Regions from separate parts of the Paraburkholderia sp. A3BS-1L genome, predicted to be linked through region 1. Evidence: riboswitches for the same ligand, from Rfam matches in the RefSeq annotation. Region 1 holds a riboswitch; the other holds the start of a gene.
What was found. A riboswitch is a leader RNA that binds a small molecule or an ion and turns the genes downstream of it on or off. The one in region 1 is predicted to bind glycine.
Positions count from the first base shown of each region.

Region 2: linked by a shared signal. The riboswitch ahead of P5W99_RS21470 (D-amino acid dehydrogenase) and the one ahead of gcvT (glycine cleavage system aminomethyltransferase GcvT) in region 1 are both predicted to bind glycine.

Region 1 is NZ_CP120442.1:3,201,576-3,208,450, forward strand. It holds gene P5W99_RS14705 (UvrD-helicase domain-containing protein) at 1-1,941, opposite strand, end outside; gene P5W99_RS14710 (oxidoreductase) at 2,243-3,292, shown strand; gene P5W99_RS14715 (hypothetical protein) at 3,474-3,845, shown strand; glycine riboswitch at 3,942-4,057, shown strand; glycine riboswitch at 4,106-4,249, shown strand; gene gcvT (glycine cleavage system aminomethyltransferase GcvT) at 4,339-5,457, shown strand; gene gcvH (glycine cleavage system protein GcvH) at 5,537-5,917, shown strand; gene gcvP (aminomethyl-transferring glycine dehydrogenase) at 6,017-6,875, shown strand, end outside.
Region 2 is NZ_CP120443.1:1,383,991-1,390,865, forward strand. It holds gene P5W99_RS21450 (purine-cytosine permease family protein) at 1-72, opposite strand, end outside; gene P5W99_RS21455 (aldehyde dehydrogenase family protein) at 145-1,659, opposite strand; gene speB (agmatinase) at 1,740-2,714, opposite strand; gene P5W99_RS21465 (LysR family transcriptional regulator) at 2,890-3,840, shown strand; gene P5W99_RS21470 (D-amino acid dehydrogenase) at 3,913-5,166, opposite strand; glycine riboswitch at 5,317-5,416, opposite strand; gene P5W99_RS21475 (ABC transporter ATP-binding protein) at 5,533-6,270, opposite strand; gene P5W99_RS21480 (taurine ABC transporter substrate-binding protein) at 6,323-6,875, opposite strand, start outside.

The sequences.
Region 1 (6,875 bases):
GCGCTTCTTGCACCAGTTCAGATGCAGGCTGCGCTGCGCGCGCGTGATCGCCACGTACATGAGCCGGCGCTCTTCCTCGATGCGCGCGTCGTCGATCACGTCGTCCTCGGAGCCGCCACGGTGCGGCATGATCCCCTCTTCCACGCCCACCAGGAACACATGCGGATACTCGAGCCCCTTCGACGCGTGCACGGTCGACAGGCGCACCGCGTCCGGGTCTTCCTCCTTGCCTTCGAGCATCGACATCAGCGCCACGGTCTGGATCAGGCCCATCAGGTTCTTGCCGGTGTCGGCCAGACCGTCGGTGTTGTCATAACCGGTGGCTTCGCTGTCCTCGCCGATCTGCTGTTCGGGTTTCGTGCCCTTGCGCTTGAGCCATTCGAGGAATTCGAGCACGTTCTGCCACTTCGACTGCGCCTGGCGCTCGTCGAACGCGTCGTAGAGATACGCTTCGTAGTGGATCGCGTCCATGAGGTCGTCGAGCACGACCGTCGCCGGATCTTTATGCGCGCGCTCGGCGAGGCGTTGCATGAAGTCGCAGAACACGCGCATCGGCTCGACCTGGCGCGCCGAAAGCCGCGCTTCGATGCCGCCCATGTAGACGGCCTCGAACAACGAAACCTTCGCCTGCCCCGCGAACGAGCCGAGCGCTTCGAGCGTGGTGTTGCCCACGCCGCGGCGCGGCGTGGTGATCGCGCGGATGAACGCGGGATCGTCGTCGTGGTTGGCAATCAGGCGCAGGTACGCGCAGATGTCCTTGATCTCCGCCTTGTCGAAAAACGACTGCCCGCCCGAGAGCACGTAGGGAATGCGCTCGCGGCGCAGCACCTGTTCGAAGATGCGCGCCTGGAAGTTGCCGCGATAAAGAATCGCGTAGTCGCGGAACTGCGCGCGGCGCTCGAACTTGTGCGCGGAGAGGCGGAACACCACCGATTCCGCTTCGTGCTCTTCGTCGTTGCAGGGCGTGACCGTGATGGTGTCGCCCATGCCGTGCTCGGACCAGAGCTTCTTTTCGAACAGCTTAGGGTTGTTCGCAATGACGTTGTTCGCCGCCGTGAGAATGCGCACCGTCGAGCGGTAGTTCTGCTCGAGCTTGACCACGTGCAGCTTCGGATAGTCCTTGCCGAGCTGCGCGAGATTTTCGATCGTCGCGCCGCGCCAGCCGTAGATCGCCTGATCGTCGTCGCCCACCGCCGTGAACGCGGCGCGCGGACCCGCCAGCAGCTTGAGCAACTCGTACTGGCAGGTGTTGGTATCCTGGTACTCGTCGATCAGCAGATAGCGCAGCTTGTTTTGCCAGCGCTCGCGCACCGGCTCGTTGCTGGCGAAGAGCTCGGTGGGCAGGCGAATCAGGTCGTCGAAATCGACGGCCTGGTAGGCGTGCAGCGTCGCCACGTAGTTGCGGTAGACAATCGCGGCCTGGTGCTCGTCTTCGTTCGACGCGGTGGCGAGCGCCTCCTCGGGCATCACGAGGCCGTTCTTCCACAGCGAGATGATCGACTGGATCTTGCGGATGAAGCCTTTATCCGTCGAGCCCACCTGCTCCTGAATCATGGAGAAGCAGTCGTCGGAGTCCATGATGGAGAACTGGGGCTTCAGGCCCAGGTGCTCGGCTTCCTGGCGCAGGATCTGCACGCCCAGCGAGTGGAACGTGCAAACCGTCAACTGGTTGGTCGGCACCTTGCGGCCTTCCTTGCCGGGCGTGGTGAGCGTCTTGCCTTCGAGCAGCTTGCCCACGCGCTCGCGCATTTCGGCGGCGGCCTTGTTGGTGAAGGTGACGGCCGCGATATGGCGCGGCTCGAAGCCTTTCGCTTCGATCAGATGCGCGATTTTCTGCGTGATCACACGCGTCTTGCCGCTGCCCGCGCCGGCGAGCACGAGACAGGGACCGTCGAGATAGCGCACCGCTTCGCTTTGGGCGGGATTCAGGCCTGCGGACATCGTTGCTGGATTGGAAAAACAGGTGGTACGGCTGGGAGGCGTGCGTTTCGTGGCGCTGCGGCTTCAGGCCCCAAGGGCTTTAAAGCGCGGCGGCCGGCACGGCATGGCGCGAGGCGCGCGCAACAGCGCTGCGGCCTCTCACGCGAGAGGTGCGATGTTAACACGAGGCGGCTTCACATCGATGCGGCCCCGATGCCGTTCACGCGTCGCCCCTGCTACGCGTGCCACAATGACGGGCTCCCGCCACCCCCGGCGACGGCTCGCGCCGCGCCGCTTCATTGCTGGAAAGAGGACGCGCTTCATGACTGCCCCCCTGCAAATCGGCCTGATGGGCTACGGCTTCGCCGGCCAGACCTTCCACGCTCCCGTGATCGCCCATAGCGGCGCCGCCACGCTTGCCGTCATCGCGACGAGCCAGGCCGAGCGCGCGCAGGCCGACTACCCGGACGCCGCGATCGTCCCGGACTTAGACGCCCTGCTCTCGCTCGACGCCATCGAATGCGTAGTGATCGCCACGCCCAACGACACGCACTACGAGCTCGCGCGCCGCACGCTGGAGCGCGGCAAGCATGTGCTCGTCGACAAGCCGGTCACGCTCAGCGCTGAAGAGGCGCGCACGCTCGCGGCCATCGCGAAGCAGCGTGGCCTCGTGTTCGCGCCGTTCCACAACCGCCGCTGGGACGGCGACTTCCTCACCGTGCGCGAGCTGCTCGCGAACGGCGCGCTGGGGCGCGTCACGCACTTCGAATCGCATTTCGACCGCTTCCGCCCGCAGGTGCGCCAGCGCTGGCGCGAGGACGCCACGCGCGGCGGCGGCCTGCTCTACGACCTCGGGCCGCATCTGATCGACCAGGCGCTCGCGCTGTTCGGTGCGCCCGAGGCAGTCACGGCGTTCGTCCACGCGCGCCGCGACAATGCCAGCGCGCCCGACTACGCGCATCTCATGCTGCGCTACCCCGGCCATGACGCCGTGCTCCACGCGAGCGCGCTGGCCGCGTTCGCGCCGCGCTTCGTGATTCATGGCACGCGCGGCAGCTACCTGAAGAACGGGCTCGATACGCAGGAAGATCAATTGAAGGCGGGGCTGCGTCCGGGCCAGCCCGGTTTCGGCGAAGGCAACGAAGCGGGCCGCCTGCACACACTGGCCGACGATGGCACGGAAGCCGAGCGCACCGCGCCCAACGCCGCCGGCAATTACGCCGATCTCTATCGCGCGCTCGCGGCCGCGATCCGCGATGGCGAGCCATTCCCGGTGAGCCCGCAGGATGCCATTGACGTGATGAGCATCATCGAGATCGCCACGCAAAGCGCTGCCGAAGGCCGCACGATTGCGTTCACGCGTGCAGCTTGAGCCGCCCGCCTCGCAGCTTGCATTTCACCGACGCGGCTGAAAGGTCTGAACAAATCGTTACAAGTGCGCGCCGCACCCGGGTCATCGGGCGGCGCGCGCGGCACGTTTGCGGACGTACGACGCAAAAAAATGCAGCAACGACGACGAGAAGCTGCAAACAAGGAGAGTCTCAATGACCCGTTTGAACCGTGCCATCCGCTACGCCGCCGCCGGCGCGCTCATCTCGACGCTCGCTGCGTGCGTGGTCAACCAGTCCGCCCCGCGCCCCACCGTGGTGGTGGCCCCGAATCCCGGCCCGAGCCCGCATGATGTGGCCGTGGAGCGCCTGCATCAGATCGACGGACGCCTCGACAATCTGGGCCGCCGCATCGATATGCGCGTGAATCAGGGCTACTATCCGCCGCCCCAGGGGGCTGCGCTCCATCACCGCCTCGACACGATCCGCGGCGAAGCGCACGACATGGCCAGCCAGCACGGCGGCGGCATCTCCGCCGACGAGCAACACGTGCTGAACCAGGAGCTGGATACGGCGGCGCGCGCGATCGGTGAGTAACCCGGCACCTCAGGCGACGCGCTGTGCAGCCAGCCGCGCGCCGCCTGCCCCGATTTTTTCCGCATTGACACACCGCCCAAGCGTCGCGCACAATCGCTGCGCGCGCCGGGAGAGCGCGCCGTTTGTCGCACCCTGCCATCGAGCGGGTGCAATGCGCGGCGCCGCCGAAGGGGCAACCCACAAACTCTCAGGCAAAAGGACCGTGCGCGCCGGACCTTCGAATCGCCCGCTCGCCTTCCAGCGCAGCGCGTGAATTTCGAATCCGCAACTCTGGAGAGCGGTAGTAGAACGGCGGCGGAGGATCGTAACTCCTGGCGTTCAGGCTGCCCACCGAAGGGGCGCGCGCCATCGAGCACCATCAAGCACGGCGCAATCTCTCAGGTATCGAGGACAGAGGGGCCATGCAAGAACCGACCCCAGGCATTGGGCCTGTGGCGTTTCCTGCATGGCCTTTTTCGTTTTCGCGCGATTTTTCGTGACCGCCTGAGGCCCCATGACCGAACTCAAACGCACCCCGCTGAACGACTCGCATCGCGCGCTCAATGCCCGCATGGTCGACTTCGGCGGCTGGGACATGCCCGTCAACTACGGCTCGCAGATCGACGAGCATCGCGCCGTGCGCACCGATGCCGGCATGTTCGACGTCTCGCACATGTGCGTCGTCGACTTCTCGGGCGCGAAGACGCGCGAGTTCTTCGCCCGCGCGCTCGCCAACAACGTGGCCAAGCTCGTCACGCCGGGCAAGGCGCTCTACTCGTGCATGCTGAACCCCGAAGGCGGCGTGATCGACGACCTGATCGTCTATTACTTTGCTGAAGATACGTTCCGCACCGTGGTCAACGCGGGCACCGCCGAAAAAGACATCGCCTGGTTCGAGAAGCTCAACGCCGAAGGCGGCTTCGGCCTCACCGTCACGCCGCGCCGCGATCTCGCGATCGTCGCCGTGCAGGGCCCGAACGCACGCGAAAAGGTCTGGCAAGTCGCGCCCGCCTCGCGCAGCGCCACCGAACTGCTCAAGCCCTTCAACGCCGCGAAGATCGAAGCCTCGCCGTTCGGCGAATTGATGATCGCTCGCACCGGTTACACCGGTGAGGACGGCTTCGAAGTCGTGCTGCCCGCCGCCGCCGTGGGCGAGTTCTGGGATGCCCTGCAGCGCCAGGGCGTGAAGCCCTGCGGCCTCGGCGCGCGCGACACGCTGCGCCTCGAAGCGGGCATGAATCTCTACGGCCAGGACATGGACGACACCGTCTCGCCGCTCGACGCGGGCCTTGCCTGGACCGTCGACATGAAGGAGCCGCGCGACTTCGTCGGCCGCCCCGTGCTCGAAGCCAACGGCTCGCGCATGGCCTTCGTCGGCCTGATCCTGCAAAAGGAAAACGGCAAGGCCGGCGGTGTGCTGCGCGCGCACCAGAAAGTCGTCACGCCGCAGGGCGAAGGTGAAATCACGAGCGGCACCTTCTCGCCGACGATGCAGGAATCGATCGCCTTCGCGCGCGTGCCCCAGGGCGTGCAGCCGGGCGACGTCGTGCAGGTGTTGATCCGCGATAAGGCCCTGCCCGCAAGCGTGGTAAAACTGCCCTTCGTGCGCAACGGCAAGGTGCTCGCCGCTTGAGCCAAGGCGATCCGCGAGGATCCGCGCCACGCACGCCCCCCCTCTTTCAAGCCATAACGAACCACGCACTGGAGCAACCATGAGCATCCCGGCCGATCTGAAATACACCGAATCGCACGAATGGATCCGCACCGAAGCCGACGGCACGCTGACCGTCGGCATCACCGACCACGCGCAGGAAGCCCTCGGCGACATCGTCTTCCTCGAACTGCCTGATGCGGGCCGCGCCGTCACCGCCGGCGACGCGGTTGCCGTGATCGAGTCGGTCAAGGCCGCCTCGGACATCTACGCACCGGTCGCGGGTGAGATCATCGAATCGAACTCGGCGCTGGTCGACACCCCGGACCAGGTGAACGGCGCCCCGTACGAGTCATGGCTCTTCAAGATCAAGCCGGCCGCCGACGCCAAGCTCGACGCGCTGATCGACGCTGCTGCGTACGAAAAGGCCATCGGCGCCTGATCGGCCATTCAGCAGGCAACCCTGTCTTAACCGTAACGGCGCGGACGGCGCGCACTTCAACCCGCGCCGCCCGTGCCGGTAGTAAAACCCGGAACCCCCATGAAGCTCGAACACCCGGATCGTCTGATGAACTCCCCGCTCTCGCTTGCTGCGCTCGAAGCGCATGACGCTTTCGCCGCCCGCCACATCGGCCCCGATTCGGCCGACCAGCAGGCGATGCTCGACGCGCTCGGCTTCGCCTCGCGCGCCGCGCTGATCGATGCGGTGATTCCGGCGAAGATCCGCCGCAACGAGACGCTGCCGCTCGGGCCGTTCTCGCAGCCGCGCTCGGAAGCCGAAGCGCTTGCCGCGCTGCGCGCGCTCGCGGACAAGAACCAGGTGTTCCGCTCCTATATCGGGCAGGGCTACTACGACACGCACACGCCGGCCGTGATCCTGCGCAACGTGCTCGAAAACCCGGCCTGGTACACGGCCTACACGCCGTACCAGCCGGAAATCTCGCAGGGCCGCCTCGAAGCCCTGCTGAACTTCCAGCAAATGATCGTCGACTTGACGGGCCTCGCGATCTCGAACGCGTCGCTGCTCGACGAGGCCACCGCCGCCGCCGAAGCGATGACGCTCGTGCAGCGCGTGGGCAAGTCGAAGTCGAACGTGTTCTTCGTCGCCGACGACGTGCTGCCGCAAACCATCGAAGTGGTGAAGACGCGTGCGAAGCCGATCGGCGTCGAGGTGAAGGTCGGTCCCGCCGCCGAGGCGGCGCAAGCAGGCGCGTTCGGCGTGCTGCTCCAGTATCCTGGCGTGAACGGCGATGTGCGCGACTACCGCGAACTCGCCGCCGCCGTCCACGCAGCCGGCGGCTCGGTCATCGCCGCCGCCGACCTGCTCGCGCTCACCGTGCTCGCGCCGCCGGGCGAATGGGGCGCCGATGTGGCCGTGGGCAACTCGCAGCGCTTTGGCG
Region 2 (6,875 bases), on a different replicon from region 1:
GATCGCGCCATGCTCGCCGGCGGCGGCCGTTGGCGCTGCGATCGTTGCTGCGACTCTGTCGTGTGCTTCCATCGTGTGCCCCATGTCGTAATGGACGATGCTGCGTAAAGATAAGCTTGGGTAAGATGCGAGAGAGGCCCCGCCCTACGCGTCGTTCAGCGTGATCCAGACGGCTTTCGTCTCCATCAGCGAGTCGAGCTGCTCGGCGCCGAGGTCCTTGCCGAAGCCCGACGCCTTGAAGCCGCCGAACGGCATCGCCGGATCGATCGTGCTGTGCGCGTTCACGTAGACGCTGCCCGCGCGCAGCTTCGGCACCAGCGCATGCACGCGGTTCAGATCCCGCGAATAGATCGCGGCGGCGAGTCCATAGGGCGTGTCGTTGGCGAGCGCAATCGCCTCGTTCACATCGTCGAACGGCGCGCTCACGAGCACGGGGCCGAAGATTTCTTCCTTCACGATGCGCATGTCCGGTCGGCAATGCGCGAATATCGTGGGCTGAACGAAATAACCCGAGCCTTCCACGTTGCGCCCGCCATACACCAGTTCCGCTCCTTCGCGCCGGCCGGTTTCGATCCAGGACGTCACGCGCGCCTTTTGCTGCGCCGAAACCAGCGGGCTGATGAAGCAATCGCGATCGAGGCCCGGCGCAATCTTGAGCGTGCGCGTGTAGTCGATCAGCGCGGCGAGAAAGCGCTCGTGCACGCCGCGCTGCACGTAGAGGCGGCTGCCCGCGTCGCACACCTGCCCCGAGTTGAAGAACATGCCGTTGGCCACCGCGCGCGCGGCGGCCTCGATGTCCGCGTCGTCGAGCACGAGCACCGGGGACTTGCCGCCCAGCTCCAGCGTGACGCGCTTGACGCCGTCGACCGCCGCGCTGCCGACGCCGCGCCCCACCGCCGTGGAGCCGGTGAACGTCACTTTGTCGATGCCGGGATGGCGCGCCATTGCCGCGCCGATCACGGTGCCGCGCCCGGTCACCACGTTCACCACGCCATCGGGAATGCCGGCTTCCTGCACGAGTTGCGCGAAGCGCAAGGTCGAGAGCGAAGTCAGCTCCGCGGGCTTGATCACAGCCGTGCAGCCCACCGCGAGCGCCGCGGCCAGCTTCCACGCCAGGGTTTGCAGCGGAAAATTCCACGGCACGATGATGCCGACCACGCCCACCGGCTCCTTGCGCGTATAGGCCAGATAGTGGCCGGGCAGCGAAGGCTCGACGGTGCGGCCGTGCAGCTTGGAAGCCCAGCCCGCGAAATAGCGCCAGGTGTCGATGGTGCCCTGGATGTCCACGTCGCGCGCATTCGCGACCGACTTGCCGACGTCGATGGACTCGATCTCGGCGAGCTCGTCGGCGTGGGCCTCGATGAGATCGGCGAGGCGGTGCAGCAGGCGCTCGCGTTCGAGCGGCTTCAGACGCCGCCAGGCGCCGCAGTCGAACTGCGCGCGTGCCGCAGCGACCGCGCGATCGAGGTCGCCGGTCGTGGCGAGCGGAATCTGCGTGATGACGCCTTCGGTGGAGGGCTCGACCACGTCGAGCATCTCGCCCGCGCCGCCCGCCACGAACGCCCCGCCGATCAGCATGCGCTGCGGCTGCTCGAGAAAGCGCCGCGTCTCCTCGCGCACGCCGAACTGCTCCAGATAGTTTCGTACGATGGATTCCAAGGTTGTCTCCTGATCTCGCGCGCCGTCGTGCCCTCGCTGCGCGCGTGTTGACGTTGGGTGCCGCTATCCGCAGGGAGGCCTCAGCGCGGCCGCTGGCTGCGCGCGTGAAAAATGAAGCCGATGGAATTCAGCAGCAACTGCGCCGCGAGAATCGGCGTGACGCCCGCCGGATCGTATGCCGGGGCCACCTCGACGAGGTCCATGCCCACGACGTTGCCGTGACTGCGGCGGGCCAGCCCCTGGATGATTTCGAGCACCTCGTAGTAGGTGAAGCCGCCGTGGCTCGGCGTGCCCGTGCCCGGCGCGATGGACGGATCGAAGCCGTCGATGTCGATCGTGATGTAGTAGGCGCGGCCCTCGGGAATGCGTTCGAGGACGCCTTGCGTGCCGAGCCGGCGCACGTCGCGCACGGACAGAATGTCCGAGCCCGCTGCGCGCGCCGCATCGTAGTCGCTGCGGTTCGACGAAGAAACGTTGCGGATGCCGAGTTGCGTCATGCCGCTGATATGCTGCATTTCCGAGGCGCGCCGCAGCGGATTGCCGTGCCCGTAGCGCACGCCATGGCGCTCGTCGACGAAATCCAGATGCGCGTCGAAGTGCACGATGTGGATGGGACCGCGGCCCTCGAACGCCTGAATCACCGGTGCGTGAATCGAATGATCGCCGCCCAGCGTGATGGGCATCGCGCCGTTCGCGAGGATCTTGCGCACGGCGCTTTCGATGTTGGCGTTGCTCGCCGCCATGTCGGTGTGGACAATGTCGGCGTCGCCTACGTCCACCATGCGGACTTGATCGCGCGTCAGATAGAGCGCGTCGTCTTCGTGGTCGTATGCGCCCGCATGGCCGAACGAGAACAGCGTGGATGCCTCGCGGATGCTGCGCGGCCCGAAGCGCGCGCCCGAGCGCCATTGCGTGCCCATGTCGTTGGGGGCGCCAAGAATTGCCACATCGGCGTCGATGCGGTCCCAGTCGAGGCAGACCGGCGATTTCGCGAAAGTGCAATGTCCCACGAACGGCAAGTCCAGCCGTCCGCTTTCGTACGTATTGCCCGGCATGAGTGTCTCCGTGTGTGATCCGCTGGCTGATCCAGTCAGTAATCGGTGAACGACCCGGTTTCTGCCGGGCCGCCGCTTTGAGACACTATGTGCGCATTATTTTTGACCAAAAATCCCGGGTATCAGATGTTCATATCGGAATATCCGAAGCAAGCGATTATGGAGAACGCGGGCAATGATGCAACTGCAGGACGTCGATCTCAAACTGCTCAGGGTTTTCATGCATGTCGTGCGCTGCGGCGGCTTCTCCGCGGCCCAGGCGACCCTGAACGTGAGCCAGTCGACCATCAGCGAGCAGATGACCACGCTGGAAACGCGCCTCGGTCTCAAGCTGTGCGAGCGCGGCCGCGGCGGCTTCCGCCTGACCGAGCACGGTCTTGCCACCTATGAGGCGGCCCAGCGACTGCAGGTGGCCGTCGAGGCGTTCTGCATGGACACGGACGCGCTCAAGCAACATATCGCCGGCAGGCTCTATCTGGGCATCATCGACAACACGGTGACGGACCTCGCCTCGCCGCTGCCGCGGGCCTTGCAGAAGTTCGTCTCGCGGGGCGACGACGTGCATGTCGACGTCTACGTCGGCACGCCGGCGGAACTCGAAGAGCGCGTGCTCGACGGCCGGCTCCACGTCGCGATCGGCCACTTCCCGATTCACGTGCCGGGGCTCGCCTACACCGAGCTCTATCTCGAGCCCGATGGGCTCTATTGCGGCAAGGGCAATCCGCTCTTTGCCGGGGCACGGGAAAACGGCATTCAGATCGAAGCCATTGCCACGAGCCGCATCGCCGCGCGCGGCTACCTGCAGCAGCACGACCTGAAGATGCTGAGTGCGAGCAAGGCTGCGGCGACCGTCGACAACGTCGAGGCGCAGGCGATCCTGATTCTCTCGGGCGCATATATAGGATTCCTTCCAAATCACTACGCGGCGCGCTGGGTCGAGCGCGACGAGATGCGGCGCATCGGCCCGGAGCAGTTCGGCATGCAGTCGCCCTTTTGCGCGGCGACGCGCCGGGCCTCTGCCGTACCTTCGATTTTGCAGGCCTTCATGGTGGACCTGCACGAAGTCTGGGTGCATGAACACGCGGACCAGCACGCGGACGAAAAGCCGCCCGCGCGCCGCAAATAGCCGCGCCGCCCGCGTGCTTGCGCGGGCGGCCATGAGGTGCTGCGGTCAAGTCAAGCGACGATGCCGCGACGCTCAGGCGGTCGCCAAGCGAACGCCCTGGGCACTGCCCGCCATGCCCTCGATCAGCGCGGCGACGTTCTCCGCCGTTGCCGCCGACAACGTCCAGCCGAGGTGCCCGTGCCCGGTGTTGTAGAACACGCCCGGCATGCGTCCCCGGCCGACCTTCGGCAGCATGCTCGGCAACATGGGCCGCAGTCCGGCCCACGGGATCACGCGCGAGGTGCTGACCTGCGGGAACAGGCGCCGCGTCCACTCGACGAGCGGCGCGACGCGGTCGGCGCGAATGTCCCGGTTAAGGCCGTTGATCTCGGCCGTGCCGGCCACGCGGAAGCGCTCGGCGCCCAGCCGGCTTGTGACGATCTTGGCGCTCTCGTCGAGCAGGCTGACCCATGGCGCCGCACGCTGGCTCGTCTCGTCGTCGAGGCATACGGTGATCGAATAGCCCTTCACCGGATACACGTTCACGCGGTCGCCCAGCATCGACGCGAATGCGCGGCTGTTGACGCCCGCGCAAACGACGATGCGCTCGAACCTCGCGTGGTGAGCGGCGCCCTGCTGCGTCGCCGATACCGTAAAGACACCGTCCGAATCGCGCCGGATCGCCGTGATCTGCGTGTCGTGGCGAAACTCCACGCCGTGCCGCACGCACGCTTGCGTCAGGCCGCGCGTGAACTTGTGGATGTCGCCGGTCGAATCGGAGGGCGTGAAGAAGCCGCCGTAAAACGCGCCCTCCAGCGTGGGCTCGATCTGGCGGATCTCGGCTGCGGTCACCGGCCTGCGGTCGAGACCGCCTTCGGTCAAGATGGCGTTGACCTTCGATGAAGCGTCGAAGCTCTTGCGGTCCCGGAAGATGTGCAGGATGCCGCGCTGTTCCAGGTCGAATTCGATCCCCTCCTTGCGCGCGGTCTCGAACAGGTGTTCGCGGGCCGCGATGGCAAGGCGCACGGTTTCGAGCGTGTTTGCCCGATAGTTCGGAATCTGCCGCAGGAACTCGGCCATCCACGAATATTTGTGCCAGCCCGGCAGCGGGTTTACGAGCAGCGGCGCGTCGCGCGTGAGCATCCAGCGCAGGCCTTTGAGAACGGTGGCGGCGCTGTTCCAGACTTCGGCGTTGCATGCGGAGAGTTGGCCGCCGTTCGCGAACGAAGTCTCCATCGCGCTATAGCGATGGCGTTCGAGCACGGTAACGCGAAAACCGCGCTTGGCGAGGGCGTAAGCGGTCGTGACGCCGGTAATCCCGGCGCCAATAATGGCGATTCGTGACATGACATGGTCCAGATTAGATTGAGCACTTGTCGTTTCCGACACCTGTGCCCCATCTGTCCATGTACCTGAGAGTTTCTTTCCGCGCCGGCGCTGGACGCGCCGGCGCGGAAATCTCCTTCGGTGGGCGCGTTCGCGCCGCTCTCCAGATGTTCTTGCTGCAGGGTCCTTGTGCCTGAGAGTTTCCGGGGCGGTTGCTCCGTCGGCGCCGTCAGGTGCTTTCGCAGTGACGGTCTCTCCCGCTGCAGCGTGTCGAACAGCGCAACGATAGCGGGCCGTTATTGCGCTTGCAAGCGATTTTTCGCTGGCACGCTGCTCATGGGCCGTTGACCGCCGCGCTCGGGGAGCGCATGCATCAATGCGCAAGAATCAATGCGCGAGAATGCCCATCGCCGTCTTCTTCAATTCCAGAAAATGCGGCTCGAACGCGACCTCCGGCGTGCGCGGGCGGTCCAGCTCGATGGGCACGTCGAGTGCCACCCGCCCAGGACGCGCCGAAAGCACCACGAGCCGCGTGCCGAGAAAGATCGCTTCGTCGATGTCATGGGTGATGAACACGATCGTGCAATGAAGCTTCTCCCATAGCTCGGTCAAGAACGTCTGCATGGAATGGCGCGTCTGCGCATCGAGTGCGCCGAAGGGCTCGTCCATCAGCAGCACCTTCGGCTTCATGACGAGCGCCCGCGCGATCGCCACGCGCTGCTGCATGCCGCCCGACAACTCGTAGGGCTTATGTTTGGCGAACGATTCCAGGCCGATGATGCGCAGGATCTCCGCGGAATCCTTGCGCCGTTGCTCTTTGGGAACCCCGTGCAGCGAAGGACCGAACTCGATGTTTTCTTCCACGCTGAGCCACGGAAACAAGCCGGCCTGCTGGAACACCACGACACGGTCGGCGCCGGGCTGTTCCTTGACCTCGCCATCGATATAGATGTTGCCCCGCGAGGGCGACGTCAGACCGGCGAGCAGGTGCAGCAAGGTCGTCTTTCCGCAGCCGGAAGAGCCGAGCACGGTGATGAATTCGCCGCCCCGGAACTGCAGATTGATGTTTTCCAGTGCCGTGGTGGCGCCGAAAGTCTTGTACAGGGAATCGATGACGATGTTCAAGTTCGTCTCCTGTTCGACGGTCAGACCGTCAATGGATCAATGCGCGAATGAGTCAATGCGCCAACGCTTTCGAATACTGCGGCGCGACGTTCGCGTCGAAGTTCGCCGGCACCGACGGGATACGCCCGATCTGGTTGAGCACCTTGGCGGTATTCACCAGCGTCTGGTACGTCGCGGAGGTTTTGACGCCGGCGTCGAGGCCCATCACCTTGGGCGTGGTCTGGTCGGCACCGGAAAAGAGCTCGTAACCGGCGAGCTCGCTCGTCGCAACCGGCACGGTCACGCCGGTGGCCTTCGCCATCTCGGCGATCGCCTGGTCGCGATTCTTCATCGTCACCTGATAGCCCGCGTCGAGCGCCTTGACGAAGCCGGTCACCAGGTCCGGATGCGCTTTCGCCCATTCCGCGTTGGCGATGCACACGTTGTAGCTGGAAGCTTCGCGCGGCAGGTCGCCGTCGGTCTTGATGGCCTTGCCGCCGGCTGCGCGCAGCGCGCTGAAGACCGGATCCCAGACGATCGCCGCGTCGATCGCGCCGGTCACCCACGAGGTGCGCATCTGCGGCGGCGCCATGTTGACCTGCGTGACCGACTCATACGGCACGTGC